DNA from 3 places in the Nocardioides conyzicola genome. Region 1 is predicted to be linked to each of the others. Evidence: riboswitches for the same ligand, from Rfam matches in the RefSeq annotation. Region 1 holds a riboswitch; each other region holds the start of a gene.
The links. A riboswitch is a leader RNA that binds a small molecule or an ion and turns the genes downstream of it on or off. The one in region 1 is predicted to bind cyclic di-AMP.
Positions count from the first base shown of each region.

Region 1 (10,109 bases):
GGCCGCTCGGACGCGATCGAGCTCGTGGCCCGGTACGAGCCCGCGGGCGTCGACCCCGAGGCGAGCTGACGGAGCACGCCATGTCCGCCCCCGAGCCTCCCGTGCTTGGCCCCCTGTCCCTGGCAGGGCTCCCCGAGCCGGTCCGCACCCGCATCGTCGCCCAGGTCTCCGACGTGCTGCCCGACGTGCCCACGCTGCCTCCCGCCGTACGCCGGGTGGCGTCGTTCGCCCCCGCCCGCCGGGCGCGCCTCGGCGCGAGCGCCATCACCGAGGCGCTGGCCGACGACGAGGTGCGGGAGCGGATCGCCGTCCAGGTCGCGGGCCGCGCCGAGCCCGACGACGCCGACGACGTCGCGGTGACCGCGCGCCTGTGGCTGACCCGGCCCGAGGGGTGGACGGAGGTCGTCGCCGCGCGGCTCGCCCGGATCGAGGAGGCGGCCGCAGCCGGCGACGGGCGGGACCGTGAGCTGGAGCGGCTGCGCAAGCGCCTCTCCGACGCCGAGCAGACGGTGCGCGAGCTGCGCGCGGCCCAGCAGACCCGGGAGGAGACGCTCCGCACCGAGCACCAGGCCGAGCACGCGGGCCTGCGGCGCCGCCTGGGCGAAGCCCGGTCCGCCGAGCGGGAGGCGCGGGCGCTCGCCGAGCGGGTCGAGGCGGAGCTCGCCCAGGCGAGGGCCGACGCCGAGACCCGGGTCGCCGCTCTCGAGAAGGAGAACCGGCAGCTGCGCGGCCGGGTGGAGGAGTACGACGCCGTCGGCGTCCAGGCCCGTCGCGACGCGCGGACGGAGCGTGACGAGGCGTCGGTGCGCGCCCGCCTGCTCCTCGAGACCGTGATCGACGCGGCCACCGGTCTGCGCCGCGAGCTGGCGCTGCCGACCGTCGACGGCGTGCCCGCCGACCGGGTCGCGGCGGACGTCGCGGAGGCGGGCATGCGGACCCCGAGCTCGGCCGGTGCCCTGGGCGGCGCGAGCACGGCGCTGCTGGAGCAGTACCTTGCGATGCCTCGCGCCCGCCTGGTCGTCGACGGCTACAACGTCAGCAAGCGTGCCTGGCCGAGCTCGTCGCTGGAGGCCCAGCGCAACCGGCTCGCGGCCGGGCTGGCCGCGCTGGTCGCCCGGACCGGCGCGGAGACGACGGTCGTCTTCGACGCCGCCGAGACCGACCACCGGCCGCCGGTGGTGGCACCGCGAGGTGTCCGCGTGCTCTACAGCCCGCGCGGCGTGATCGCCGACGACGTGATCCGCGACCTGGTCGCCGTGGAACCCACCGGCCGGGTCGTCCTCGTCGTCACCGCCGACCGGGCGGTCGCCGACGACGTGGCCCGCGACGGCGCCCGGGTCGTCGACCCCGACGCCCTCCTCGCCCTGCTCTCCCGCTGAGCGCGACACGCGGCCGGAGCCGTTGTCGGTGGTCCCTGTCACCGTTCCAGGCATGACCACGAGAATCGACTGCGACACCTGCGAGGTGCGCGGGCTGCACTGCCACGACTGTGTGGTCACCGTGCTGCTCGGCCCACCGCCCGAGCTCACCTTCGACGACGACGAGCAGCGCGCGCTCGACGTCCTGGCCGAGAGCGGCCTGGTGCCGCCCCTGCGGCTGGTCCGCTCGGTCGACCCGCCGCACATGGAGTCGGCCTGACCGGTTCTGGTGCTGCTGTGACGGGTGTGACGTGTGTGACGTCGCGCGTCTGGATTCGGACGGGGCGTGCACAAACTCACCGTAAAAAGACGGCGCGCCGGCTGTTGAAAGTTTGGTCGGTTCGACCGACTCCGACTAGCCTCGGCCCTTCAGGTGGCCGACGACGCTGATCACACGGATCGGCGCGGCCACCGCGCTGAGTTCGGGCTCGCCGACCTGTCGGGGAGCCTGGAGCCGGGGAACCATCGGTGGCGGGCCAGCCCGCTGCCAGGGGTGAATCCCCGCGAAGGCGGCGGCACACGTGCCGGCACCCGAGCGGGGTAGGGCAAATGTCGTGCCCGAATCCGTCAGCTCACCCGGTAGGCGTACGACGTACAAGGGAGAACTCCTGCTCGTGCAGAAGAGCCGGAAGCGCCTCATCACCATGCTCTCGGGTTGCGCCATGATCGCCGCTGTCGGCTTCATGCCGTCCAGCCCCGCTCAGGCCGACCCGGACATCGACACCGTCCAGAAGCGGGTCGACCACCTCTACCACCAGGCCGAGCAGGCGCAGGAGCGCTACAACGACGCCAAGCTCGAGCTGCGTCAGCTCCAGGGCGACCTGGACTCGCTGCAGGCCGACCAGGACCGGCAGGACGCCGCGTTCGACGAGGTCCGCGGCCAGGTCCAGGACTCGATCATCCGCCAGTACGAGGGCGAGGCCCTCTCGACCGTCGGCCAGGTCGTCGTCTCCGACGACCCGCAGTCCTTCCTCGCACAGCTCTCGACGATGTCGGCCTTCAACGACCTCCAGTCGCAGCTGTTCGACAAGTACGCCACCGCCGCCGACGAGCTCGGGATCCGGCAGACGGCCACGCAGAAGCGTGCCGCCGAGGTCGCCGCGACCGAGAAGAAGCTCGCCGACGAGAAGGCGATCGTCGACAAGAAGCTGGCGGAGGCCAAGGCCGTCCTCGGCGACCTGAAGGACAAGGAGCGCGAGGAGATGCTCTCGCGCGGCGTCGTCCGGGTCCCGTCCGACGTCCCCGCGTCCGGTCGCGCCGCCGCCGCCGTCCAGTACGCGATGGCCCAGGTCGGCAAGGCCTACGTCTACGGCGCCGCCGGCCCCAACGCCTTCGACTGCTCGGGCCTGACCATGATGGCGTGGGCCCAGGCCGGCGTCGGCCTCCCGCACTCGTCGAGCGCCCAGTACGGCACCGGCCCGCACATCGCCGAGGCCGACCTGCAGCCGGGCGACCTGGTCTTCTACTACAGCCCGATCAGCCACGTCGGGATGTACATCGGCAACGGCATGATCGTGAACGCCGAGAACCCGAGCGCCGGCGTCAAGGTCACCAGCCTGCACGCGATGCCGTACGTCGGCGCCGTGCGACCCGGCTAGGAGTCACCCGTCAGAATGCCGAGGTGAGCAGCCTCGACCAGCGCGCGAAGGCCGGTCGCCCCCGATGGTGGGTGGCCGGCCTTTCGCTGTGCCTGCTGGTCGCGTCGGGCCTGCTGGCCTGGTCGCTGACCCGGGACGACACCTACGTCGCGCCGGCGCCGCACGCCGCGCGGGCGAGCGTCGAGCCGACGCTCGCCGTCACCACCCTGGCCGAGCTCGAGACCGCCGTCCGCGACGGTGACCGGGACGCGGCCCGCGAGCTCGCGCCCGGCGACGACGCGGACGCGGGCGACCGGCTCGCCGCCCTGGTGGCCAACGCGCAGGCGCTCCACGTCGTCGACTTCTCGCTGCGCTACGTCGACGACGACGGCGCCCCGTCCTCGGACGGCGCGTGGAGCGCGGCGGTCGACGCGACCTGGCGGTTCCGCGGGTTCGACACCGTCTCGGCCCGTGCCGAGATCTCGGCGCAGCTGGTCGACGACGGCGACCGGGTCGCGCTGACCGGCTTCGGCGGCGACGACCGGGTGTCGCCGGTCTGGCTGTCCGGCCCGGTCGAGGTCCGCCGTACGTCGTCCACGCTGGTGCTCGTCGCGGGCAGCGCGGCGGACGCCGACCGCTACGCCGCCCGGGCGCGGGCCGCCGTGCCGGTCGTCCGCAAGGTGCTGCCCGGCTGGCGTCGCGGCCTGGTCGTCGAGGTGCCGGCCTCGGCCAGGGCGCTCGAGCAGGCCCTGGGAGCGGACCCGGGCGACTACGACCAGATCGCCGCGGTGACGACGTCCGCGGACGGCTCGACGGCGCCGGACGCACCCGTCCACGTCTTCGCCAACCCCGAGGTCTTCGGCAGCCTGCGACACACCGGTGCCCAGGTGGTGATGAGCCACGAGGCCACCCACGTGGCCGCCGGGGCCTGGGACAGCCGCACCCCGCTGTGGCTGCTGGAGGGATTCGCCGACTACGTCGCGCTGCGCGACGTCGACCTGCCGGTCGACCGCTCGGCCGCCCAGATCATCGCCGCCGTCCGCAAGAGCGGTCCGCCCCGCACCCTGCCGGACGCCGCGGCCTTCGGGACGCGAACGCCGAAGCTGGGCGCGACGTACGAGAGCGCCTGGCTCGCGTGCCGGCTGATCGCCCAGCGGTACGGCGAGCCGGCGCTGGTCGCGTTCTACCGGGCTGTCGACGGCGGCCAGCCCGTCGGCGCCGCCCTGCAGGCCGAGGCGGGCGTGTCCGTGGCGCAGCTGACCGCGCAGTGGCGGACCCTCCTGGCAGGCTTGGCCCGGTGATGACGCAGTGAGCAGCCCGGACCGCCGCGTCGCCCTGGTCGTCACCGCCGTCGGGGGCCTCTGCTTCGTCCTCCTCGCCGTCCTCCTGGTGCCGTGGCACCCGGTCCCCGGCGGGACGCCCGACCCGGTGGCGGCGTCGTCGGTCTTCAGTGCCGAGCAGATCGCGCGCGCCGAGGACTACTCGCGCTGGGCGCGGGTGTGGAGCTGGAGCTCGCTGGCGGTCTCGCTCGTCGTGTCCTGCGTCCTCGGCTTCAGCCGGTGGGGCCGGCGGCTGGTCGGCCGGCTGCCGGGCTGGTGGTGGGTCCGCGTCGTGCTGGCGGTCGCCGCGGTCGTGGTCGTCGGGCGCGTCATCACGCTGCCGTTCGCCGTGCTGATGCGACGCCACGTGCTCGCCAACGGGCTCAGCAACCAGGGCTGGGGCGGCTTCGCGGCCGACCTGGTCCGCACCGAGGTGGTGCAGATCGTCGCGATGTCGGTCCTGCTGATCGTGCTGATCGGCTGTGCCCGGCGGTGGGAGCGGTCGTGGCCCGCGGTCGCGGCGGCGCTGATGGGCGCACTGGTGCTGCTCGGGTCGTTCGTCTACCCGCTGCTGGTAGAGCCGATCTTCAACAACTTCACCTCGCTGCCGGACGGCCCCCTGCGCACGCAGGTCCTCGCCCTCGCCGACCGCGAGGGCGTCCCGGTCGACGACGTGCTGGTCGCGGACGCATCACGGCGTACGACGACCCTCAACGCCTACGTGTCGGGCTTCGGCGGCACCCGCCGGGTCGTGCTCTACGACAACCTGGTCAACGACGTGCCCCAGGACCAGGCGCTGTCGGTGGTGGCCCACGAGCTGGGGCACGCCAAGCACGACGACGTGCTCACCGGCTCGCTGATCGGCGCCGCCGGTGCGGTCTTCGGGGTCGGCCTGCTGGCGTTGGTCGTCGGCGCGCTCGCCGGTGGCGGCCGACCGCGGATGCGGGAGCCGGCCGTCGTGCCGCTCGTGCTCGCGCTGTTCGCGGTCGGCTCCCTGCTCTCCTCGCCGATCCAGAACGCGATCAGCCGCCAGATCGAGACCCGGGCCGACGTCGACGCGCTCGAGACGACCCGGGACGCCGACGCCTTCGAGGCCGTGCAGCGGCAGCTCGCCCTCCGGTCGCTCGGCGACCCGACGCCGCCGTGGCTCTCGCAGCTGTGGTTCGGGTCCCACCCGACCAACCTGACCCGGATCGCCATCGCCCGGCAGCTCGCCCAACGGGACTACTGAGCGCGGCTGCCCAGCGGTTGGACCTTCGGCGGGGCCGCATGGCCCGAACGGGCTACTCCGGTCGAGACCATCACCCGATCCCGCACGACCTCTGGGAGGACGAGCATTCCCTTCATCGGGGCGAGCCCCGGACCGGCAGAACCGGTACCCCCACCGGCCCGGTGCGAACTTGAAGGGAAACACCATGGAGCACCTGCGCAACCTCCTCCAGGCCCGCCGCGTCGACCGTGACGAGGCCGGCGCTTCCGCCGTCGAGTACGGCCTGCTGGTGGCCGGCATCGCGGCCCTCATCGTGGCCGTCGTCTTCCTCTTCGGCGGCATGATCAGCAAGACCTTCGACGACACCTGCGCCACGATCCAGGGCAAGGGCACCACCAGCACCGCGGACTGCGCGGACAACGGCAGCAAGTGACGTAACCCCCTGTCTTCGGCCGTGGTCCGCGACCCCCGCAACGCGGACCACGGCCGAAACACATTTCTGCACCATCTACAGGAGAGTGGCCGATGCGATCTCGAGACGAGCACGGTTCCTCGGCCGTCGAGTACGGCCTCCTGATCGCCGGCATCGCGGCCGTCATCGCGACGGTCGTCTTCCTGCTCGGCAGCACCGTGCGCGACACCCTCTTCGACCCGGGCTGCGACGACCTGGCCGGGCACATGGCGACCTCGGGCGGCGGTCCCAGCAGCTGCCAGGAGTAGCTAGACCCCGATCGAGTCCACGCTGGAGAGCAGCCCGGTCCGCATTGCGATCACGATGGCCTGGGCCCGGTTGGCGGCTCCGAGCTTCTGGTAGATCCGGGCGACGTGCGTCTTGGCCGTCGACCGGCTGATGTACAGCTCTGCTGCGATCTCGCCGATGCCCAGGCCGTCGGCGAGCAGCCGCAGGATCTCGGTCTCGCGGTCGGACAGGCGGCCCGACTCGCGGGCCGCGCGACGGCCGAGGGCCTGGAGCAGGCCGGCCGCTGCGAACGACCGCGGTGACACCACGGAACGCCGTGCCGCGTTGACCACGTCGGAGGAGGGGGCGTCCTTGCCGACGAGGGCCGACGCGCCGGCGTCCATCGCGGCCAGCAGCGGCCGGTCACCGGTGTGCATGGTCAGCATCACCAGCCCGGTGCGGTCGTTGCCGCGACGGATCGCGCGCACGATGTCGATGCCGGTGCCGTCGGGGAGCTGGAGGTCGGTCACGACGACGTCGGGGCGCAGCTCGGCGTACGCCGCCATCGCCTCGGCGACGGTGCCGGCCACCCCGACGACCGTCAGGTCGGGCTCGCGGTCGAAGACCCCGCGCAGCCCGGCCCGGACCAGGTCGTGGTCGTCGACGAGCAGGACGGTGGTCGGGGAGTGGGGGGCCGTGTCGCTCATGCGGGGACCTTTCCGGACTGCGACCCGAGGTCCGGGTCGAGATCGTTGGTGACGAGTGCCGCGGGCACCCGTGCCTTCAGCACCACGCCGCCACCGGGGCGGGCGGTGAGCGCGAGCTCGGCACCGATGAGGCGGGCGCGCTCGCGCATGATCTGCAGGCCGTGGGAGTCGGCCCGGGCTTCGCCGAGCCCCCGGCCGTTGTCGCTGACGGTGACCTCGGCGTACGGCGCCGCGACCCGGCAGGTGATCCAGATGGTGCTGGCCTCGGAGTGGCGCACGGCGTTGGTGATCGCCTCCTGGCCGATGCGCAGCAGCTCGGCCTCGACCTCGGGGCGCAGCCGGGTGCCCTCCTCGTGGAGGCGCACGTGGAACGTGATGCCGGTCAGCTTCTCCACGTTGCGGGCGAGGTCCTCCAGCGCGGCACCGACGCTCTGGCCCGGGCCGGTGTCGGTGCGCAGCTCCACGAGGGCGCGGCGGAGGTCGGCGAGCACCTCGCCGAGGAAGCCGCGGAGCTGCTCGAGGAGCTGGGCCTGCTCCAGCGGGTCGGGGTGCCCGTTGATGGCGTCGAGCAGGTAGCCGACCGACGCGAGGTCCTGGGCGACCCCGTCGTGGATCTCGCGGGCGAGCCGGCGCCGCTCGGCGACGGTCGCGGTGTTGCGGAAGCGGGTGAAGAGCAGCGCGGTCTCGAGCACGACCGACTGGTCCTCCAGGCCGGAGCCGAGCCGCTGGAGGCGTTCGCCCAGCGCGATCCGGTCGACGGTGGGGGACAGGTGCCCGGAGACGACCGCGACCACCCGGCCGTCGCTGGTGAGGGGGAGCGCGAAGGTGTGGCCGCCGATGGCCGGCCGGCCGCTGACGACGGCCTCCGCGGCCAGGTGCGACCCGGTCCCGGCCGAGGCGCCGGCGACCCAGACCAGGGTGCCGTCGGTCGGGGCCTGGAGCATCAGGCCCCGGGCCGGCAGGTCCGCGGCGCCGAGCGACGCGCTGAGCCGGTTGAGCAGGTCGGTGCCGAGCACCTCGGGCTCCAGCGGTGAGCCGAGGCGGTCCGAGACCGACGCCAGCTGGTGGATGAGCGACTGGGCGCTGCGGTGGGCGGCGAGCTGGTCGGAGCCGAGCAGCGTGCTGTGCAGCGCGGCGCCGATGAGCCCGAAGCCCAGGCCGGTCAGCAGCCAGGTGAAGGTGGTGCTCGCCAGCGTCAGCGTCATCGCGTCGGCCAGGCACGTCCCGGTCACGAAGACCCCGATGCCCGCGGCCAGCGCGAACATGCCGGCCTGGGCACCGCGCAGGATGGCGGCGGTGACCGGCGGGATCGCGAGGACCCCGAGGATGCCGGGACCCGACTCGGTGGCGAGGGTGCAGGTCACTGCGCAGACGAGCCCGACGAGCGCCGCGCTGGCCAGCTCGACCGTGAAGACCCCGCGCACCAGGCGGTGCTCGGCGACCTGGGTGGTGGCCCAGACCATCCCGACGGTGGCCACGCCGAGGAGCACCATGCCGTCCTGCGAGGACAGGGCCGGCGCCAGCACGGCCACCAGGCCGAAGACGCGGGCGATGCCGGCCATGCCCCGCCTCCGGCGCTGCGACGCCGTGATCGCCGAGCCGCCCAGGGTGGCCATCAGAAGGAGTCCATGATCGAGATCGCGGCCGGACCCATCACCGCGATGAAGAGGCAGGGCAGGATGCAGAAGATCAGCGGCACGGTGATCTTCACCGGCACCTGCTGGGCCCGCTGCTCGGCCCGCTGCCGGCGGCGTACGCGCATCTCGTGCGACTGGGTGCGCAGCACCTGGGCCACGGGGATGCCGAAGGCGTCGGCCTGGGCCATCGCGCCGACGAACGAGCGGACGTCGGCGACGTTGCTGCGCTCGCTGAGTGCCCGGAGCGCGTCGCCGCGGCCCATCCCGATCTGCATCTCGTGGAGCATCCGGTTGAGCTCGTCGGCCAGGGGACCGTCGGTGCTCCGGGCGACCTGCTGGATCGCCGCGTCGAACCCGAGCCCGGACTCCACGCAGATCGTCAGCAGGTCGATGGAGTCGGGCAGCTCGCGCTGCATCAGCTCGGTGCGCTCGTAGGTGCGCTGGTAGAGGTAGAGGTTGGGGCCGAACCAGCCGATCCCGGCGCCGATCGCGAGCAGCGCGATCCGCATGGTCGGCGAGACCCCGAGCACGAGGGAGACCGCCAGCGCGACGGCGAAGCCGACGAACGTGCACAGCACCTTGGCCGACACCACCCGGTCGACCGTCCAGCCGGCCGGGTTGCCGGCGAGGTCGAGCTTGTGGCGGATCCGCTCGGAGGAGTCGGCACCCGTGAGGCGGCGCCCGATGCGCAGGGCGCGGCGGCGCAGGGGCTCGAGGATCCGCTCGCCGAACGGCGGGTCGATCTCGCGGGTCAGCGCGACCGGCGCCGGCGACGTGATCGACTCGAGGACGGCGATGGACCGGGCGACACCTCCGGTCTGCACGCGAGGCCGCAGGGCGGCCGCCGTGAGGGCCAGGGCGACGGCGACGAGGCCGCAGCCGAGGACGAAGAGCAGGACCATGTCAGACCTCCACCTTCACCATCTTGCTCATCCAGAAGACCCCGACGGCGAGCAGGAACCCGGCGCCGACCAGCATCGTCAGACCCATCGGGGTCGTGAAGAGCGGCATCACGTAGTCGCGGTTGGACACGAGGAGGTAGAGCAGGAACGCCGGGGGCAGGCCGCCCAGGACGTACGCCGAGAGCTTGCCCTCCGCGGCCAGCGCGGCCACCTGCCGACGCATGTACTCCCGCTCGCGCATCGTGGCGGCCACGGTGCCCAGGAGCTCGGCCAGGTTGCCGCCGATCGGGCGCTGGATCCGGATCGCCATCACCACCCACCCGAGGTCCTCGCTCTGCAGCCGCTCGGCGACCCCGTCGAGCGCGTCCTCGAGGTTGACGCCGAGGCGGGTCTCGACCAGCGCACGGCGGAACTCCGAGGCGATCGGCTCGATGCCCTCCTTGACGATCGTGTCCGCCGACTGCGACAGCGACAGACCGGCCTCGAGGGCGCCCGCCATCAGCTGCAGCGCGTCGGGCAGGGCCGCGTTGAAGGCCTTGCGCCGCCGCGATCGCTTGAAGCCGAGGTAGATCCAGGGGCCGAACCCGCCGAGGGCGAGGCCGATCAGGCCGAGGAGCACGCCGCCGCCGCTGAGGAGCAGGCACAGGACCGTCGTACCGA
Region 1 covers NZ_BAABKM010000005.1:454,754-464,862, reverse strand. Annotated here, with positions in the region: gene ABEA34_RS23915 (hypothetical protein) at 1-69, shown strand, start outside; gene ABEA34_RS23910 (NYN domain-containing protein) at 81-1,379, shown strand; gene ABEA34_RS23905 (hypothetical protein) at 1,432-1,638, shown strand; cyclic di-AMP (ydaO/yuaA leader) riboswitch at 1,838-2,019, shown strand; gene ABEA34_RS23900 (C40 family peptidase) at 2,081-3,016, shown strand; gene ABEA34_RS23895 (hypothetical protein) at 3,040-4,296, shown strand; gene ABEA34_RS23890 (M48 family metallopeptidase) at 4,304-5,545, shown strand; gene ABEA34_RS23885 (Flp family type IVb pilin) at 5,730-5,957, shown strand; gene ABEA34_RS23880 (Flp family type IVb pilin) at 6,050-6,244, shown strand; gene ABEA34_RS23875 (response regulator transcription factor) at 6,245-6,910, opposite strand; gene ABEA34_RS23870 (sensor histidine kinase) at 6,907-8,526, opposite strand; gene ABEA34_RS23865 (type II secretion system F family protein) at 8,526-9,449, opposite strand; gene ABEA34_RS23860 (type II secretion system F family protein) at 9,451-10,109, opposite strand, start outside.

Region 2 (10,109 bases), on a different contig from region 1:
AACCACCTGTCCGGGGAACGCGATCGACGGACGGAGCGCGTCGATCCTCTGGAGGAACTGTTGGCCGCGGGCCGCGTAGTCGGGCGGCGGCGTGCCTCGCAGGTAACGGTAGTGGAGGAACCCGAGCTCGATGGTCGCCTGCTGGTAGTCGCGCATGGCGCGTTCGCCGGCGCGGCCCCCGAGCTGGCGGGCGTAGGCACGGCTGCGCCGACGCGCGGAGAGGTCCACGACCCATCCGATGTCGGTCGCCGGGACCAGTCCGCGGGAGGCCGCGTCGGAGAGGGCGGAGGCCAGCATCCGGCGCTCGGAGCGCCGCGACCAGACCGCCAGGCTGACCACCGCGACGAGGGCGGGCGCCATGATCACGCCGTACGCGAGCGCGAAGTGCCCGAAGCCGTACGCCGTCGACGCGTTCCACACGGCGTGGGCGGTCACGGCGCAGGCGTAGCCCGCGAGCGGCCACAGCACGCGACCGAGCCCGCTGCGCGCACTGACCGCGAGTCCGACCCCGATGCCGGTGAACGTCGTGAAGAGCGGGTGCGCGAACGGGCTGATCAGGCAGCGCAGCACGAAGGTCGACGTCACGGCCTCGGTGCCGCCGGGGCCTAGACCGTCGGTGCCGTTGTACGCCGCGGCCAGGTAGAAGATGTTCTCGGTGAACGCGAAGCCGACGCCGACCATCCCGGCGTACACGATGCCGTCGAGGACGCCGTCGAGCTCGGCGCGGCGCCACCACAGGAGCAGCAGCAGGAAGAGCCCCTTGCAGGCCTCCTCCGTCACCGGGGCGACCACCTCGAGCGTCTGGCGCTCCGTGAAGCCCGCGACCACGCCGCCGATGCCCTGCAGCAGGATCGCCGCGGCGGTGGCGACGAAGCCGCCCCACAGCAGGCCGGACGCCAGCAGCATCCGTGGCTCCGGCTCGTAGCGGTCCAGCCACAGGTAGCACGCGACGATCGGGCCGACCGGTACGGCGGCGAGCAGGGTCGCCAGCGCGATGCTGGTGGGGGCGCCGGAGAAGGCGACGATCGCGAGGATGACGAGCGCTCCGACGAGCACCAGGACCGTCACCACGACCGTGAACGCGACCGACGATGCGGCGCTGACGCGGCGGGTTCCGGGCATGGGCGGCAGCCTATCGGGGCTCGCCGGGCAGGCCGGAAACGCGGCGTACAGTGGCCGTGTGAGCGAGAACGAGACCGGCACCGAGCCCAAGATCGAGTCGCACGACCCGGCCGTCCCGGCGGCGTACGCCGCTTTCATGCGCGAGGGCTGGGGCGAGCGGGAGCTCGACCTCCCCGTCGCCCCGGTCGCCGGTCCGGCCGCCCGGCGACGGGCCCGGCTCGCCGAGGCGTTCCCGGGCGAGCGGCTGGTGCTGCCGGCCGGCGGCTTCAAGGTCCGCGCCTACGACACCGACTACCGCTTCCGTCCCGACACCGCCCACACCTACTTCTCCGGCAACCAGACGAGCGACGCCGTCCTGGTCATCGACGACGGCGAGGCCGTCCTCTACGCACGGCCGCGCTCGTCGCGTGACACCGACGAGTTCTTCCGCGACCGGCAGTACGGCGAGCTCTGGGCCGGCCGCCGCCCGTCGCTGAAGGAGATGTCGGACTCGCTCGGCCTGGAGGTCCGCCACCTCGACGACCTCCCGTCCGCCGACGGTGACCGCAAGACCCGCGACCTCACCACCGACCCCGAGCTCGCGCGCGTCGCGTCCGAGCTCCGGCTGATCAAGGACCCGTGGGAGGTCGCGCAGCTGCAGGAGGCGTGCGACATCACCACGCTCGGCTTCGAGGACGTGGTCCGCGAGTGGGACCGCGCGCTGGAGTACGGCGAGCGCTGGGTCGAGGGCACCTTCTTCCGCCGGGCCCGCGCGATGGGCAACGACATCGGCTACGACTCGATCGTCGGCGGCGGCAAGCACGCCACCACGCTGCACTGGATCGACAACACCGGTCCGATCACCCCGGGCGAGCTCGTGCTGCTCGACATGGGCGTCGAGAACACCTCGCTCTACACCGCCGACGTCACCCGCACGCTGCCCGTCGACGGCACCTTCACCGCGCTGCAGCGTGAGCTCTACGACCTCGTGTACGCCGCCCAGCAGGCCGGCATCGAGGCGCTCAAGCCGGGCGAGATCTTCCGGGCGGGCCACAACGCGGCGATGGAGGTGCTCGCCCACGGGCTCGAGGACCTCAAGCTGCTGCCCGTCTCCGCCGAGGAGGCCCTCGACCCGGAGAGCCGCGTCTACGCGCGCTGGACCCTGCACGGCACCAGCCACATGCTCGGCATGGACGTGCACGACTGCGGCCAGGCCGCACCCGAGTCGTACGCCGAGGGCACGCTGGCCGAGGGCATGGTGCTCACGGTCGAGCCCGGCCTGTACTTCCAGGAGGACGACCTCCTGGTGCCGGAGGAGCTGCGCGGCATCGGCATCCGGATCGAGGACGACCTCCTCGTCACGGCCGACGGGTCGACCAACCTCTCGGCCGCGCTGCCCCGCACCTCCACCGAGGTGGAGGAGTGGATGGCCCGCCTGCGCGGTTGAGCGCAGGCGGACCGACCTCGCTCAGGCGCAGCTGGGCCAGGCGCCCCAGCCCTGGCCGTTCTTGATCCGCTCGGCGACGCGGATCTGCTCCCGCTTGGTCGCGCCGTGCGGGTAGCGGGCGAACTTCCGGCCGCCGTACGCGTTCCAGGTGCTCTTGCTGATCTGCAGGCCGCCGAAGTAGCCGTTGCCGGTGTTGATGTGCCAGCGGCCGCCGGACTCGCAGTGGGCGATCCGGTCCCACTTCCGCATGGGCGCCGCGTGGGCGGGACCGTCCATCGCGACGACCGGGACGAGGGTGGCCGCCGTCAGGGCAGCCGTGGACACGAGAGTGCGCATGCGCATGGTTTCTCCTCGACGCCTGCGGAGTTAGCTGTCGGGTTCGGGCGGAGACTGCCCGGCCGCACGTGGCGGCTGCACCCCGAGGGACGTCGTACGACGACCCGGAGACCTGGGTCCCCCGTCCCCGTCCTCGGTGTTCGTGTCACTCGCGACCGGACGGGGCTCGGCGTGGCCTGCGGGTGGCCCCGGGGTGCCGGGACCCGACGACCGTAGGCGGCGACGCGGCTCGACTCAAGCTCGCTCAGTCGGCTCTCAGACCGGGCTGGGACCCTGAGGCGTGACCGATCACTCTCTCTCGCCGCGTGCCCACGCTCTGCTGACCCGCATCGAGGCGTGGTCGGACGCCGGTCCCGTCCGGGCCGTTGTGGTGAAGGTCATGGTGACGGTGGGCGGTCCGCTGGTCATCGCCGCCGGCGTCGCGATGCTGGTGCTGCCCGGTCCCGGGCTCGTCGTGATCGCGCTCGGCTTCGCCCTGCTCGCGCTCGAGTACGACTGGGCGCGGCACGCGCTCGGCCTCCTGGGCCGCGGGCTCTCCCGGGTCCGCGCCGTGGTCTTCCCCCGCGACGGATCCCGCGCGCGCCGACTGGTCGGCCTCGTCGCCACCGCGGGCTTCATCGTCGCCACGACCGTGCTGACCTCGGCGGTCACCGCCCTGGTCGGGACGCAGGCCATCGCCTGAGTCGCGAGCTCAGGGCACCGTGATCAGCGGTCCCGGGTACGGCGTCGACCTGGCCATCGTGAGCGCCCGCTTCAGCACGAAGGGGTCCGCCTGGTTGTAGAGCCAGGGGCGCCCGAACCACACGAACCCGTCGACGTACCTCCTCGCCAGCGCCCGGTCGTCGGACGACAGCAGCCACTTCGGATCGGCCGTGCGGACGGTCGGCGGGATGCCGAGCGTGACGCAGCGGGTCTGGACCTGGGTCTTGCAGACCCGGGCGTTGTCCTTGAGGTCCTTCTTGGTCGCGGGGACCATGTCCTCCCACATCGTCGGACGGCCGCTCTTGGCGGTGTCGATGATGAAGTGCTTGACGCCGTACCCGTCACGCTGGAGGGCGGCCGCGATCCTCGCCCCGTGCTCGATGTTGTCGGCCGGCCCCGTGTAGTGGGTCGAGTCGAGCGCGAAGCCGCGGGCGTACTCGATGCCGGTCCGCTCGAGGATCTGGGCACAGCGCTCGGGGTCGGCGCCGGCGCCGTTCTCGCACCAGTCCGCGGCCCCGGCATCGATGTAGACGCTGGTGCGGGACAGCGCCGACAGCTTCTGCGTGGCCCACGTCAGCAGCTTCGACTTCGCCCCCTTGTCCGGCGTGCACCACAGGAACGGCCCGTCCGGCTGCATCACGACGAGCATCGGGGTGCCCGCGATCCCGGCGGCCAGCTGGTTGATCCAACGCCGGTAGCTGCGCTTCTCCGCCGGCGTCGAGCGCCGCTCGCACGCCTCCTGCTCCCACGGCTTCATCCGGAAGACCGCGATCTGGACGAGCTTGTCCGGGTCGCCCGCCTGAGACGTCGCGATGTAGCTCTGGACGGTGGAGCGGATCCTGTCGTCAGCGACGAACGCGCCGTACCACTTGGTCCTCGGCCGGAGCCCGATCTTGGAGAGCAGCGCCTGCCGGGTCCCGTGCGACGAGAGGAACGGCCCGGAGACCTGGTCCTGCGGGCCCTGGTAGACGCCCCACACGCGGTCGGCCAGCGGGTTCGACGGGTTCTCGTCGTACGCGTGCTCCGCCTTCTGCCACACCTCGGTGACCGACGTCAGCGGTCCCCGCGCGTGCGGTGTCGCGGACTGCGAGGCGCCGGCGAGCAGGCCGATGCAGGTGAGCGTGAGCGCGCAGGTCGCGGCACGTCGTACGCCGAGTCGCATGGTCCGTCCTCCCGAGACAGCGTGGTGAGGGCCGAGGGTTCCGTCACAGACTCCCTCCCGGACCCCGCCCGTGTTCACCGATCGGCAGAAGTCGGCTCCCTCGACCCGGCGACCAGGGACCAGCAACGCCGACGACTTCAAGCGGACCACGACCCTGCTCGGCCTCACTCTCACTTCACGACGAAGCGCACCGCCTTGGCCTTGTCACGGCTGACGGTCGAGCTGCCCAGGAAGGCGACGTGCACGCTGTGCTTGCCCGCCTTCAGCTTCGGGAGCTTGATGCTGATCCGGCCGTGCTCGAAGGCTCCGATGTGACGCGTGACCGTCTTGCCTCCAACGCGCACCTGCACCTTGCCGGTCACGTTGGTGACGAAGGGGCTCGTGACGCGTACGCGCAAGGTGCCGCGCTTGCCTGCCGCCACCCGTCGCTTCGCGGCCTTCGCGGTGATGGTCGAGGCGACCCGTCCCTGGCGAGCCAGCTGGACGGTGCCCAGCTCCAGGGTGCGTCCGGGGACCGCGAGCAGCGCCTGGCGGGAGCCGGTGCGCGCCATGATCGGCGCGCCGCCACCGATGGACGACATCCGGAACTGGTCGCCGTCCTCGCGACCACCGACGGTGGAGATGGTGATGCGGTACGCCCTGCCGGAGGGCACCTCGACCCTGAAGACGCCGCTCTGGTGGGCGACATCTGCCGGGGTGCCGGCGTAGCTGAGGTTCGACGCGACCGGCGTGGCGGCGTTCGGGTCGTTCGGCCACACCTCGACGTTGACGTTGTTGAGCGGGTTGCCGGCCTGGTCGGTGAGGACCCCCTGGATCCAGGAGGACCCGGCAGCCGGCTGGAGGGCGGTGAGCGCCCCTGCCCGCGCCGCGTGGGGAGAGGAGTCGGCGAAGGCCGGCAGCACCTCCGGCGCGAGCACGAGGCTGCCGATCGCGGCGCTGGCGATGACGATCGTGGTGCGGCGACGCCAGTGCCGGCGGGCTGCAGGGGCGGGACGGGGAGAGGGGGACATCAGACTTTCCTTTCGTGCTGACAACGAGCGGGTCAGCCGGCGACGGCCGACACGAGATGGCGGACAAGGGCGATCATCAGGAGCGCGGTGAGCGTGCTGACGGCCACGACGAAGCGCGTCTCAGGTGCGGTCAGCCGCTGCTTCGGCGTCCCCCGGTGACGGTGAACGGTTGAGGACACTTGCCTTCTCCTTGGGTTCTGCTTCGGTGTGTTCTGGTGAGGTCAACGGTGTCGCTGGACCCGACTCCCGGGCTACGCGGGTAGCGGCCATCCCGGCACCCGGCCAGCCACCATCAGCGGTGGCCGTCGGCCCCCGCCGTGACCCGACGGGCGGCGCCGACGAGCACGACGAGCTCGACCGCGAACGGCGCGAGCGGCGCAACGCCGTGCGCGTCGTCGATCACCTCGGCCCCGACGAGCGCACCGAGCACGACCGCCACGAGCACGAGGGCGAGACGTAGGGGCATTCCGGCCGGCTGGCGCTGCCCACCGGCGCGGCCGGCGAGCAACGCGAGCGTCGCGGTGAAGGCGGTCGTCGAGACGCCGGCCACGTCCAGCGCGCGTACGGCACTCATCTGGAGCCCCATCGACAGCGCACCCAGGGCGACCAGGACGCCGATGCGCTCGTCGGGCTGCGACGTCGTGGTCCAGGTCAGCACGAAGACCACCTGGACGGCGAGGCCCAGCGCGAGGGTCGTGACCACCCGCGTCGGCCAGCGGCGGCCCGCCGGGGCCGCACCGCGCAGAAGCGGTACGGCCACGACGCAGCCCACGACGAACCCGACCAGAGACACGAGCACGGTCTGGGGCTCGGGGCCGGCCGGGGGTCGGGTGCCGGCGGCACCCAGACCGAGGAAGACCAGGTTGCCGGTCTGGAAGGCCGTGAACACCTTGCCGAAGGTCAGGAACGCGATCGCCTCGTAGGCGCCGGCCGAGAAGGACAACCCGGCGAGCAGCCAGTCCGAGCCCGCCAGCGACCTGCCTGGCCGGCGTACGACGAGGTCGGCCGACCCCGGCGCGTCGGCGGTCATCGAGCCGTCGCGGCGCCGAACTCAGCCCGCAGCCGGTCGCTGTGCTCGCCGAGCGCGGGAGAGGGGAGCATGGTGCCCATCGAGTTCCAGGTGCCCCACTTCATCGGCGAGCCGGGCACGTCGAAGCCACCCACCTGCTTGACCATGCCGCGAGCCTTGATCTGGCCGAGCTTGCGGGTGTCGTCGATGTTGAGGACGAGGCTCGACGGGATGCCCGCGTCCTGCAGACGCTGGTGCCACGTCTCGGCGGGCTCGGTGCGCAGCTTTGCCTGGAGCTCGTCCTTCAGCTCGGCCTGGTTGTCGGTGCGGTCGACGTTGCTGGAGAAGCGTGGGTCGTCGGACAGCCCGGGCAGGTCGAGCGTCTTCGCGAGGATGCCGAAGAGGTGGTCGTTGCCGCAGCAGATCGCGATCGGCTGGTCCTGGCAGTCGAACGTGTCGAACGGTGCCATCGAGGGGTGTCGGTTGCCGATCCGGGTGGGCCGCTCCCCTGTGCCCAGTGCCTCCATCAGGCTCTGCTCCATGACCGAGAACGTCGCGTCGAGCATCGAGATGTCGACGGTGCTCCCCCGGCCGGTGCGCTCCCGCGCACAGAGGGCGGTGACCACGCCGCAGTAGCCGAAGATGCCACCCAGGATGTCGGCGATCGAGGTGCCGACCCGTGTGGGTCCGCGGTCCGGCTCCCCGGTGCCGTCCATCATCCCGGAGATCGCCTGGATGACGGTGTCGTACGCCGCCTCCTGGTGGAGCGGTCCGTACTGGCCGAAGCCGGAGACCGAGCAGACGACCAGGTGCGGGAACTCCTCGACGAGCTCGGCCGGGTCCAGGCCGAGCCGGGCCATCACGCCGGGCCGGAAGTTCTCGACGACCACATCGGCCCGCGCGATCACCTGCTTGACGAACGCGCGGTCGTCCGGGTCCTTGAGGTCCAGGCAGATGCTCTCCTTGCCGAGGTTGGCGAACCGGTAGTACTCGGACGACCCGTCCTGGGCGAACGGCCCCATCAGGCGCGTGTCGTCGCCGGTGTCAGGTCGCTCCACCTTGATCACCCGGGCCCCCGCATCCGCGAGCATCCGCCCGCAGGTGGGGCCGGCGAGGACCCGGCTGAAGTCGACCACGGTGATCCCCTCCAGCGGGTAGGGCTGGTCGGGGTTGAGGTGGTCGAGCTGCTCGGTCATGGCTTCTCCTCAGGGTGGGTGGGTCAGGACGCGGCGGACGCCGCGCGCTGGGGGTTGAGGCCGCCGATGTGGCCGCTCTCGGTGCCGGCGGTGGGATCGATGACGCAGTTGACGACGGCCGGACGCCCCTCGGCGTACGCCGCCTCGAGCGCCTTGGTGAGCTCCGTCGGGGTCTCGACGTGGTAGCCGCTCCCCCCGAACGCCTCGGCGAGCTGGTCGTAGCGCGCCGACGGGCTCAGCGCGGTGGGAGCCGGCTGCGGTGGCGCCTGGCTCGGGTCGTCCCCGCGGTAGATGCCGCCGTTGTTGAGGACGACAGTCGTGACGGGCAGGCCGTAGCGGCAGATCGTCTCGACCTCCATGCCGCTGAACCCGAAGGCGCTGTCGCCCTCGATCGCGAGGACCGGCAGCCCGGTCTCCACGGCGGCGGCGACCGCGTAGCCCAGTCCGACGCCCATCACGCCCCACGTCCCACAGTCCAGGCGACGTCGCGGCATCGTCATCGGCAGGATGTCGCGGGCGAAGTCGAGCGCGTTCGCGCCCTCGTTGACGAGGATGGTCCCCGGGTGCGCCGCCAGCACGTCGCGGACGGCACCGAGCGCCGTCGAGAAGTTCATGGGGCTCACGTCGGCCGCGAGCCGCGCTGCCATCTTCGCCGCGTTCCGCGCGGCGTGCTCCGACAGACGGTCGAGCCAGCCCTGGTCGATCCTGATGCCGCCGGGGCGCAGCGCCGTCGCCAGCTGGCCGACCACCGACACCAGGTCACCGACCAGGGGCGCGGCGATCGGCCGGTTGCTGTCCAGCTCCTCGGGCTCGACCTCGACCTGCACGAAGCGGGCGTCCTCGGCCCACTGCGGCGAGCGTCCGTGGCCGAGCAGCCAGTTGAGCCGAGCGCCGAGCAGGACCACGACGTCCGCCTCGGCGATCGCCATCGACCGCGCCGCCGCCACCGACTGCGGGTGGCCGTCGGGCAGCACGCCCTTGGCCATGGACATCGGCAGGAACGGCATGCCGGTGCGCTCCACGAGCTCGGTGACGACGTGCTCGGCGCGCGCCTGGGCGACGCCCTTGCCGATGACGACGAGAGGCCGACGGGCACTCTCGATGACCTCGACCGCCCGGTTCAACGCATCGAGCGAGACGAGCTGGCGTGGCGCCGGATCGACCACGGTGATGACGGAGCGGGCGGCCTCGTCGGCCGCGATCGCAGCGCCGAGGGTCGTCGACGGGAGGTCGAGGTAGACACCTCCGGGGCGACCGGACATCGCGGTGCGCACCGCGCGGGCGACCCCGAGACCGACGTCCTCGACCCGCTCGACGCGGAAGGCCGCCTTGACCAGGGGGCGCGCCGTCGCGAGCTGGTCCAGCTCCTCGTAGCCGCCCCGCTGGAGGTCGACCACGGCCCGGTCGCTCGATCCGCTGATCTGGATCATCGGGAAGCAGTTCGTCGTGGCGTTCGCCGTGGCCACCAGCCCGTTGAGGAAGCCGGGCGCCGAGACCGTGAGACACACACCCGGGCGGCCGCCGAGGAAGCCGGCGGCAGCCGCGGCGTGCCCGGCCGACTGCTCGTGGCGGAATCCGATGTACCGCATGCCCCTGGCCTGGGCGACCCGGGCCACGTCGGTGACCGGGATCCCGACCACGCCGTACACCGTGTCGATGCCGTTCGCGACCAGCGCGTCGACGACGAGCTCGATGCCGTCGCTGAGCGGTGCCTGCGTCTCCGAGACTGTCATGGGTTCCTCCGTCACACGGTGGGTGGCGTTGCCTGGGCCACCGAGTCTCCTGAGACCTGCGGACGATGTCGTTGCCGCTGACCGCCGTTGCCGCTGGCGGGTAACGGGTAGTCCCGGGGGTAGTGAGCCCAACCAGTCATCTGACGGATGCAGGTGCTCGACCGAGCGCGGAGGATGAGCCGGACGGAGGTCGAGCAGGTCCTCGTGCGGGAGAGGGAGGCATGTCGTGTCCGTCGACGACAAGGTCGTGGTCACACCACGAGAACACACCACACGCATCGTCATCGCTGACGGCGACGTCCTGACGCGCACCGGCCTCGCGGGCCTGCTCGAGCAGCGCCACGGGCACCAGGTCGTGGGGACGGCCAGCGACGCCGACGGGGTCATGGAGCTCGTCAGCCGCCACGGCCCGG
Region 2 covers NZ_BAABKM010000002.1:417,739-427,847, forward strand. Annotated here, with positions in the region: gene ABEA34_RS04980 (PrsW family intramembrane metalloprotease) at 1-1,122, opposite strand, end outside; gene ABEA34_RS04985 (aminopeptidase P family protein) at 1,181-2,548, shown strand; gene ABEA34_RS04990 (transglycosylase family protein) at 2,570-2,890, opposite strand; cyclic di-AMP (ydaO/yuaA leader) riboswitch at 2,889-3,033, opposite strand; gene ABEA34_RS04995 (PGPGW domain-containing protein) at 3,165-3,566, shown strand; gene ABEA34_RS05000 (glycoside hydrolase family 6 protein) at 3,576-4,748, opposite strand; gene ABEA34_RS05005 (Ig-like domain-containing protein) at 4,919-5,758, opposite strand; gene ABEA34_RS05010 (hypothetical protein) at 5,791-5,937, opposite strand; gene ABEA34_RS05015 (YoaK family protein) at 6,051-6,788, opposite strand; gene ABEA34_RS05020 (CaiB/BaiF CoA transferase family protein) at 6,785-7,963, opposite strand; gene oxc (oxalyl-CoA decarboxylase) at 7,987-9,696, opposite strand; gene ABEA34_RS05030 (response regulator) at 9,923-10,109, shown strand, end outside.
Region 2: another riboswitch for cyclic di-AMP. It lies ahead of ABEA34_RS04990 (transglycosylase family protein); the one in region 1 lies ahead of ABEA34_RS23900 (C40 family peptidase).

Region 3 (10,109 bases), on a different contig from region 1:
CCTCACGCTGCGGGTCGACACCCTCGCGGCGTACGTGCTCGCGCACCTGCTGGTCGAGCTCTTCGACGAGCTCGTCGTGCGCACCGGCGCCGTCGTGCGTACGGCGTGCCGCGGGATGGGTCAATGGCATCAGGGCCCCCGAGATGAAATCCTTCGCAGCCAGTCTTGCCACGGCCGGGCCCGTCGAAACAGCCCCCAGCCGTCATCTGTGGACAACGACCGGGCGGAGGCTAGGCCGGCGGCACGTAGTGGTAGATGTCCAGCGTGAAGGACTTGACGTCGTAGCCGCCGCTGGCGCGGGCCACTCGCCACGTCAGCTCGTCCACGTGTTCCGTCGACCAACCCCGCTGCGTCTGGAGCACCGTGCTCGCCTCGTCGCCCGCGACCGTCGTCGTCGGTGGGAGCTGGGGATCGGTGAGGGCGAGCGTCGCGGTGCCCTCGCCGCCCGCGGTGGTCGGACCGCCGACGGTCGTCAGCCGGACCGTGTCGAAGGTCAGGTCGAGGTCGACCGGCGAGTCGACCCTGAAGGTGTCGTCGCTGACCGTGCAGCGCTCGTCGTAGAGCGAGAACGACAGCGCTCCGTCGGGGAAGCGCTCGCTGGCCCGGGGCGGGCAGGCGTAGGTGAGGTAGGTGCCCGTCTTGGGACCACCGGCAAGGAACTCGTAGGGCTCGGTGGCCGTGCCGACGCGTGCCTCGGACGGGGTCACCGGCACGGTGAAGTGCTGCTCGACCCGGGAGCCGTCGGCGACCACGAGCGGCTTCGTCGCGGACAGGTGGTTGCCGTACCGGTCCACCCACGTGTTCGTCAGCAGATAGGTCCCTGCCGGCACCCGGTCGCCGTGCTGGTCGGTGCCGTCCCACGACCGGGCCTGCTCGAACGGGTTGTCCGCGTGCTGGTAGACGACGGCGCCGTCCGGCCCGGTGATCCGGCTCGCGCCCGTGGGCTCCGGGGAGCCGTCGTCCGTGACCCGGTACTCCTCGCCGACCCAGGTGAACTGGTCCTTGAAGTACGTCGTGTCGCGGTAGATGGCGTCCCTGTCGAGGTGGATCGCCGGGGAGAAGGCGATGCCGTTGGGTGACCTGTCGAACGTCGAGCGCGTCACGGCCCGCGTGGAGTCACTGTCGCGCAGCCGCGCCGTGGTCGCCGTGAACGTGACCCGGTAGGCGCCGTCGCGCACGTGGGCGCCACCGCGCTTGCGGCCATTCCACCACCAGGCGTGCCAGGCGCGGGACTGCTTCCCGAGGTCGACCGTGCGGACGACGGCCCCGCGCGCGTCGCGGACCGTCACCGTGACGCTGGCGCGCTGGCTCGGCCGGTAGGAGAACACGGTCCGGTCCTGCGAGCCGTCGCCGTTCGGGGAGAAGCGGACGGTCCCGCTCCCGACCTGCAGCAACCGCTCGGCGTGCCGCACCTTCGCGTCAGCCGGCACCGCGCCCAGCAGGGTCGCGGCGATGGCGAGCACGACGGCCGCCGGCACGGCTCGAGCCAGCAACGATGAGCGCAGCGAGTTCCCCACGTGCGCCACCGTAGGCCCCCCGAGCTCGTCGGGCGTCAATCGAGTACGCCGGGGGCGGCACCCTCGTCGTCGATCCAGTCCTCCGCCACGTCGAAGAGCTCCTTCTTCTTGCCCTTCTCGTCGTCCTTGTTGCGACCCGAGCGACCCGTGGGGCCAGCGCCGGAGCGACCACCCGCGCCGCCGCGGCCGCCGGAGCGTCCGGCACCCGCACCCGAGCGACCGGCACCTGCGCCGGAACGTCCGGCACCCGCGCCCGCACCCGAGCGACCGGCACCGGCTGCGGACTTGCCCTGGGCGCCTGCGGCAGCGGCGCCGCTCCTGCCGAGGGTGCCTGCCCCGCCCGTGCGGGCCGAGGCACCGATGCCCTTGACCGCGCTCGCGGCCGTGCCGCGCCCGGCCGTCCCTGCGGCGGCGCCGCCGGAGGTCGGGAAGAGGCCGCCCTTGAGCGCCCCGGTCAGCTTGGCGCCGATGAGACCGGCAGCCATGCCGCCGGCGGTCGCACCGCCGACGCCGAGGGCCGATCCCAGCCCGGAGCCGGAGGCCGACCCGCTGACCGGCTCGTAGTCGATGGAGCTGGCCGGGGTCTCCGTCGTGTTCTCACCCGTGGTGGTCGGCACCTCGTGGTGGTGGTGGGTGAGGACCTGCTCGAAGCCGACCGTGTGGTGCGGCTGGTGCACCAGGCCGATCTCCGTCCCGTGGTGCCCGGTCGGCCCCTGGAGGTGGGTCGGCGTGATCGCGTGGCCGGTGGTCCCGCCCGAGGACCCTCCGTTGCTGCCCCCCGGCTGCTGCTTCGCCGGCTTGGGCACCTTCGGCGGGTCGGGCTCACCGTGGATCTTCTTCATCGTGGCGGCCGACTTGGTGAAGGTCGCCTCGAGCTGGTCGGCCTCGATGCGCGCCTTCTCCTCCTGCTCGGCGAACGCCTTCGCGAAGGCCTTCTGGTCGGCCTTGCTCTTGGCCTCCTTCGCCAGCTGGGTGTCGTCCGCGTCGCCGGGGGCGGTGTACGGCGTCGGCTGGTCCATGTCCTGCATGGTCGCGGCCGCCTGCTGGGCGACGTGCATCGCAGCACCGGCGTCGACCAGGGCCTGGACGGCGTCCTTGAGTACCACGGACTTCGCGGACATGGCAGCAGCGGAGCGCTGGAACGCCGCGTCGACGGCCGGCCCCGTCTCGCCGCCGATCGCCCACTTGACCGTGCCGGAGGCCTGGGAGAGGTAGGTGCTCACCGTCTCCAGGATGTCCCGGCAGCGGCTCCACTCGATGGCGGCGTTGTTGACGACAGCGGGGTCGGTGCCGAGGACCGCCTTGTTGAGGCGCTCGACCTGGGGTCCCTTCACCATCAGTGGTTCCCCCCGCCGTGACCGTGGAAGTTGTCGGAGTTCAGGTGCGAGCCGGCGGCGGCGAGCTCGGCCTTGCGGCTCGGCGTCAGGTCGGCGGCGGCCTGCAGGTCCTGCTCGGTGAGGTTCTTGGAGAACTGGCTGAGGTTCTCGGCGTAGACCTGGAGGCCGACCACCATGTCGTTGAGGGCGTCGACCACGTGCTGATGAGCGACACCGGTGTGGTGGTCGAGCAGGGCGCCCGGCTCGGATCCGCCGAAGACACCGGACACGTTCGGGGGCTGCCCCTTCTGGATGTGGCTTGCATGCTCTTCCAGAATGTCTCGGCACGAGTTCACCAGGGCTTCTGGCAGCCCCAGCATCGTCAGCACGTCCAGCGGTCCCATGGTCATGACCTTCCCCCGATGAAGAGTCCCTACGCTCCGTCGAGCGCTCGTACGAGGACCTCCCCGCGAACGACGCCGGCAAAACCTCTGGAGCGGCACCAACTCCGGAGACGTTTCGCGGCCCTCGGGCGCGGTTAAGGTTCAGCCGTACGTTCTCGGACCTCAGGAGGCCTTCGTGTCCCGCTTGGCCACCGCTGCCGCGCTCGCCGGTCTCGTGCTCGCCCTCACCGGGTGCAACGGCTCCGATCCCGAGGCGGACCCGACCACGAGCCCGTCCTCGTCGGCCGCCTCCCCCTCCGACAGCGGGTCCACCGACCCGTCGGAGAGCAGCTCCCCGACGGTCCCAGCGGCGACCGGGCCCCTGCTCAAGATGCCCAACGCCACGATGAACGCGCCGAAGGGCTACAAGAAGCTGGCCGGCTTCGCCGACTTCACGACCGAGGCCAACCCGAGCGACGGCACGTTCGGCGCGGTCCGCCTGAGCTCACTGGAGTACGCCGGGCCGACACTTCCCCTCGACCTGCAGGTGAAGGCGGTGCTGAAGGTCGCGACCTCCAAGATGACGCGCCAGGACAACATCGAGATCGATGGGGTCGAGCTCTGGCACCTCCGCGGCTCCACCGGCTACAGCAGCGTGGACGAGTACGGCGTCCGCAACGACGGCTACGAGACGAGCATCGACTTCGAGTTCCAGAAGGGCACCCCGGCGTCCACGCGCGACAAGGTCATCGCCGAGAGCCTGGCGTCCTTCACCTGGCGCTGACCCCCCCGGCCGCTCAGCGGCCGCGCAGGGTGCCCGGGAACCACGAGCTCGTCCACACCCGGTCGGTGCGCACCCGCGTGCCGGAGTACGGCGCGTGCAGCACCAGCCGGCGACCGTGGCTCCAGCCCGCGAAGACGCCCACGTGGTAGACGCCGCCGCCGTCGGTGAAGAACATCAGGTCGCCGCGCTTCATGGCGGCGCGCGAGATGTGGCGGGCGAAGTGGGCCTGCGCCGAGGACGTCCGCGGGATGTGGGAGAAGCCGGCCCGGCGGAAGCTGAAGTAGGTCAGGCCGGAGCAGTCGAAGCGGTTCGGCCCGGCGGCGCCGTACGCGTAGGGGTCGCCCTTCTGGGCGATCGCGGTCCGCAGGCCGCGCTCCACGCGGGACAGGGCCGGCTTGTGGTGCCGGGCCTTCGCGGAGGTCCTCGTGGTGGCGTGCGCGGCTGCCGTCGCGGCGTGGGCGTCGGAGACGGGCGCCGAGGTGAGCAGGCCGATGGCGAGGGCGCCGCTGAGGGCGACCCGGGCGCCCGTGCGGCCGCAGACGCGGGCAAGGGTGGGCAGGGCAAGAGACATAACGTGGTTTCCTTCCCACGCCTGCGAGGTGAGCTGTCGGGTTCGGGCAGGAAGGTGCCCGGCCGCCAGAAGGCGGCTTCACCCCAAGCGGCCGAGGCCGCAGAAGTGGTTCCCCCGTCCCTACCCGTGCTGGATGTTCTGTCGTCGATCGGTCCGAGTGTCCGACCTGGCGGACCGGTTCCGTGAGCGGGTAGGGCTCGGCGTACTCGGGAACCGGTGGGTGCTGGTGCAATCGTCAACGACACTAGCCAGCGAAAGTCATGTAGCCCAATCCACAATCCCCCGGGAGCGTGGCGCAGCCCACATCTCCCGCGTGGAACCGGGCCCGGATTGGACGCAGGTCACACCCGATCAGTCCAGCATCCGGCCGTCCTCGAGGCGGATGACGCGGTGCGCGACCTCCCACACCCGCTGGTCGTGGGTGGCCACGAGGACCGCCGAACCGGCCCGCGCGGCGTCCGCCAGGGTCCCGATCACCTGGTTGACGTGGTCGTCGTCCTGGTGGCCCGTGGGCTCGTCCAGCACCGCCAGCCGCGGCGCCAGGATCAGCGCCCGCGCGATCGCGACGCGCTGCTGCTCGCCCAGCGAGGTCTCGAGGACGCTGCGCCGGGCGAAGGCCGTCAGGTCGAGCGCCGCCGTGAGCCGCGCGAACGCCTCCCCCGGGTCGACCCCCGCCCGGTGCGCCGGCAGCGCGATGTTGTCCTCGACCGTGAGGCCGGCGAGCAGCCCGTGCTGCTGCGGCACCACGGCCACCAGCGACCAGTCGGCCGTCGCGGCGGTCGGCCTGCCGTCGAGGGTCGCCGAGCCGCGGTCGGGGCTCTCGATCCCGGCCGCGAGGTGGCACAGCGTGGACTTGCCCGACCCCGACGGACCGGCCAGCGCGACCAGCTCACCGGGCTCGACCCGCAGGGAGATGTCATGCAGCACCTCGACGCGGCGGTCGCCCACGCCGTACCCGTGGCCGATCCCGACCAGCTCGAGCGCGGTCACGACTCCCCCTCCGGAGCACGCAGGCGTACGCCGTCGGCGCCGATCTCGACGATGACCCGACGTGACGGGAAGAGGTCGAGCACTGCCGGAGGCAGCTGCAGGCGGCCGGTGGCGTCGATGACGCCCGTGGTGTCGCGGCGGGTGGTCTCGCTCGAGAGCACGCCGTGGCGCAGGCGGAGCAGGCGGTCGGCGCGGTGCATGATCCGCTCGTCGTGGCTGCTGATGACGACTGCCGCCCCGGCGGTCGCCGCGGCCAGCAGGGCGTCGACGACGAGGTCGGCGTTGGCGTGGTCGAGCTCGGCGGTCGGCTCGTCGGCCACGATCAGCGCGGGCGACCCGACGAGGGCGAGCGCCACGGCGAGACGCTGCTGCTCGCCGCCGGAGAGCGCGTAGGGGACGTGGTCGGCCCGGTGGGCCAGCCCGACCGCGGCGAGCGCCTCCGCGGGGTCGGCGGTCCGGGAGGCTCCGCGCCAGCCGGCGACCTGCCGGAGCTGGTCGTCGGCGCGCAGGTGCGGGAAGACGCCGAGCGCCGAGCGCTGCGGGACGAACCCGATCCGGCGGCGCCGCAGCTGGCGCAGGTCGCGGGTCGAGGCGGCTCCGATGTCGCTGCCCAGGACGGTCAGGGTCCCGGCGCTGGGCCGGTCCCGCGCGCCCAGCATGGTGAGCAGGCTGCTCTTGCCGGAGCCGGACGGGCCGGCCACGACGGTGAGTGCTCCGGGGTGCACCTCGAGCCCGATCCCGCGCAGCGCGTGCGTCTCCCCGGTCGCGGAGCGGAAGACCTTGACGAGGTCCTCGCAGCTCACGGCCGGGTCGGCGACGATCTCAACCTCCGGCACGAAGCACCTCCGCGGGGACGCGCCGGCGGGCCCGCCGAGCGCCGAGGATCCAGGCGAGCAGGACCGTCACGACCAGGACGACCAGCAGCAGGACGAGGTCGGCCACGCCCGGCCGCGGTCGGGTCAGCGGCGGGATCGTGGCGACGGCGTCGATGATCGTCGGCGCGAGGACCAGCCCCGCGCCGGCGAGGACTGCGGCCAGGACGGCCGTCGCGACGGCGTACCCCACCTCCCAGGCGCGGGCCCGGGCGAGCTCGCGGGAGGACCAGCCCATCCGGGCGAGGAGCACGTCGGAGACCGTGTCGCGGTCGGCCAGGCGGAGCGCCAGCACCAGGGCCCCCGCGAGGGCCAGGACCAGCATCACCACGCCCAGGGCGAGCACGTAGCCCGCGGCCCAGGTCGAGGCGACGAGACCGCTGGAGATCGCCTCCTCGGTGCCCGTGACCACGGTGCCGTCGGTCGACACCTGGGCGTCGGTCAGCGCGGCGCGCAGCTGGGCCGGCGGGTCCTGCGACCAGACCCAGGACGAGAAGGCGCCCGCCCGGTCGCTGGTCGCTCCGGGCCGGGCCGGGTTGACGCTCCGCGGCGCCAGGTGGAAGAACCTGCGGGTGCCGGCGATGACGGTCACGTCGCCGGTCTCGGTCTCGGATCCCGGGAACGCCTTGACGACGCCCACGACCTCGAACGGGATCTGGAACTCCGAGTTGAAGTCGAGGGTGCCCTGGTCGCCCGCCCGGTAGTGGGTGTTGCCGGCGAGCAGCACCTGCAGCCCGTGCCCTTTGCCATCGAGGCGCGGCAGCAGCTCTCGTCCGGTGTCCAGGTCGCCCGAGGCGCCCCAGTCGGCCACGCCGTCGAAGGTCGCGGGGTCGACGACCATCAACGGCTCGTCGCCGAAGTCGGGCGGGAGGGTGACCGAGCGCCGCCAGACGATCGAGGTGCCGGCGGCCGGAGGCGTCAGGAGGCCCTTCATCTTGTGGCCGCGGAAGTCCTCGGCGACCTCGATCGAGGTCGGCGCCCCCGACAGCGCCGCCGTCTTGTCGGCGACGCCCTCGTCGATGCCCCGGTGGACGGTGAGCGCGTAGGCGAACAGTCCGAGCGCGACCGCGACCACGGCCGTGAGGGAGGTGACCTCGCGCATCACCGTCCCGGTCCGCCGGGTCGCGAGCCAGCGCGAGCTGCCGGGCCGGGCTCGTCCGGGTCGCCGGGCACGCAGCCACGCGACCCCGCGGGCGACCAGCACCGCGACCGAGGCCGCGACCAGGACCGGGAACGCCATGGTCAACGGGGTCGACGTCCGGTCGGACACGTCGACGGTGAAGACGGCCGCGGCCACCACCACCGTGGCGGCCAGGAGCGCCGCGGTCCAGGGCACCGCCCGCCGCCCCCGGCCGAGCCGGGACAGCCGGTCGACGCGGTCGGTGGCCGCAGCGGCGAGAGCCGCGGTGGCCGCGACCAGGAGCAGCGCCCCGGCGGCCGCGAGCACACCGGTGACCACGTCCGAGGTGGCCACCGAGAGCGCCCCGTCGGTCGGCGGCCCGGCGGCCACGACGCCCAGGCAGGCCAGCCCGATGCCGGCGGGTACGGCGAGCAGGCAGACCAGCAGCACCTCGAGACCCGCGAGCAGGGCCACCTCGCCGGGTCGGAGGCCGAGACCCGAGGCCAGCAGCTGCTCGCGGCGCCGGCTGCGACCGAGGAGCACCCAGCCCGCGACGAGCAGCGCGGCGGCGAGCACCTGCCCGGCGACGGCGTACGGCCGGACCTGGTCGCGGGCGCTGTCGGCGGTGTGGTCCGCGTCGAAGACGATGTCCGGCAGGCCGGACGCGACCTGGAGCTCCGCTCCCCCAGGCTCGGCGTCGAGGAGGTAGCGGGCCAGGATCTGGGACTGGTCGTAGGCGTCGTCGGCGAGCCGCTGGACCTGCGTGACGGTGGTGGCCGCCTGGTCGGGGGTGATGTCGGGGTCCAGGCGGAGGTCGGCGAAGTAGATCGGCGCCTCGGTGGTCGCGACGATGAGGCGGTCGAAGGACCCGCGGCCGGCGATCGCGAGCGGCGTACCCGCACTGGGGTCGTCCGGGTCCGCGGGCAGGTACCACCGGTCGGCGTCGTCGGCATCGGCCAGCTGCACCGGCAGCGTCGAGCCGGACGCTGCCTCGTAGGTGCCGGCCAGGACGGTCTTGGTGAGCCGACCCCCTTCGGGCAGGAACGTCTGCTGCAGCCCGATCCGCAGCTCGTCGCCGACCTCGAGCCCGAGCCGCCGGGCGGCGCCCTCCTCCAGCCAGACCCCGGGCGCGTCCTCGTCGCCGCCGAGGGCGGTGATCGCGCCGTCGTGGTACCAGAGCGCGGCGGGCTCGACCGCTGCGCCGACCTTGGCGACGGCCTTGCGGGTGCGGCTCTGGCCGGCGCCCGACGCGCCGAGGCTGGGCGGCCCGTAGCCGGTCAGCGCCCCCATCCTGGCGTCGAGGATCTGCTCACCCTCGGCCGGGATCACGCCGTTCCACGAGACCCGGAGGTCGCCGGAGTCCGGGCCGAACGGCTCACCGGCGGCGCTGCGCAGGCCGTCCGCGAGCGCGGTCGACCGGGCGGTCGCGGCGAAGAGCGGCGGCGCGGCGAAGGACGCCACGAGCAGCGTGACCGCGACCAGGACGAGCGCCATCCAGCCCGGGGTCCGCACCAACCGGAGCGGCGCGGCCCGCCACAGCGCTCCGCGCCTCGCGGCGCGCGGTGTGGGCGGGGTCACGCCGGTCACAGTACGGCGGTGGGAGCGCTCCCGTCAGCCCTTTTCGCCAGCGACCTCCCCGACCAGGTCCGCGATCGAGTCCACGACCCGCGTCGGCCGGTAGGGGAAGGTCTCGATCTGCTCGAGCCGGGTCGAGCCTGTCGTCACCAGGATCGTGCGGAGCCCGGCCTCGAGCCCGCTGATGATGTCGGTGTCCATCCGGTCGCCGATCATCACCGTCGTCTCGGAGTGCGCCTCGAGCCGGTTGAGGGCGCTGCGCATCATCAGCGGGTTGGGCTTGCCGATGAAGTACGGCGTCCGCCCGGTCGCCGTGCTGATCAGCGCGGCGACGGAGCCGGTCGCCGGGAGGAGGCCGTGCTGGCTCGGACCGCTCGGGTCGGGGTTGGTGGCGATGAACCGGGCACCGGCCGCGACCAGCCTGATCGCGCGGGTGATCGCCTCGAAGGAGTAGGTGCGGGTCTCCCCCAGCACCACGTAGTCCGGGTCGCGGTCGGTCATCACGTAGCCGACGTCGTGCAGCGCGGTGGTCAGGCCCGCCTCACCGACGACGTACGCCGTGCCGTGGGGCCGCTGCTCCTCCAGGAACTGTGCGGTCGCGAGCGCCGAGGTCCAGATCGCGGCCTCAGGCACGTCGATGCCGCTGCCGAGCAGCCGGGCGCGCAGGTCGCGCGGAGTGAAGATCGAGTTGTTGGTGAGCACGAGGAAGGGGCGCCCCGACGACTTCAGCGCCTCGATGAACTCCTGGGCGCCCGGGATCGGCACCTCCTCGTGGACGAGGACGCCGTCCATGTCGGTCAGCCAGGTCTCCACGGGGCGCGAGGTCATGGCGGACATTATCGCCGCGGCAGCAGTACCTCGACGCCGTCGGCGGGGTGTTCGCCGATGATCCGGCCTCCCAGCGCCTCGACGACGGCCCGGACCTGGCTCATCCGGTCGATGCTCTCGTCGGCCATCTCGGCCTCGTCCGCCCGGCCGGCG
Region 3 covers NZ_BAABKM010000002.1:531,241-541,349, forward strand. Annotated here, with positions in the region: gene ABEA34_RS05600 (TadA family conjugal transfer-associated ATPase) at 1-130, opposite strand, end outside; gene ABEA34_RS05605 (FlgD immunoglobulin-like domain containing protein) at 231-1,517, opposite strand; gene ABEA34_RS05610 (hypothetical protein) at 1,553-2,854, opposite strand; gene ABEA34_RS05615 (hypothetical protein) at 2,854-3,123, opposite strand; gene ABEA34_RS05620 (hypothetical protein) at 3,413-4,000, shown strand; gene ABEA34_RS05625 (C40 family peptidase) at 4,014-4,571, opposite strand; cyclic di-AMP (ydaO/yuaA leader) riboswitch at 4,575-4,717, opposite strand; gene ABEA34_RS05630 (ABC transporter ATP-binding protein) at 4,923-5,561, opposite strand; gene ABEA34_RS05635 (ABC transporter ATP-binding protein) at 5,558-6,397, opposite strand; gene ABEA34_RS05640 (hypothetical protein) at 6,384-9,131, opposite strand; gene ABEA34_RS05645 (HAD-IIA family hydrolase) at 9,165-9,965, opposite strand; gene ABEA34_RS05650 (histidine kinase dimerization/phospho-acceptor domain-containing protein) at 9,965-10,109, opposite strand, start outside.
Region 3: another riboswitch for cyclic di-AMP. It lies ahead of ABEA34_RS05625 (C40 family peptidase); the one in region 1 lies ahead of ABEA34_RS23900 (C40 family peptidase).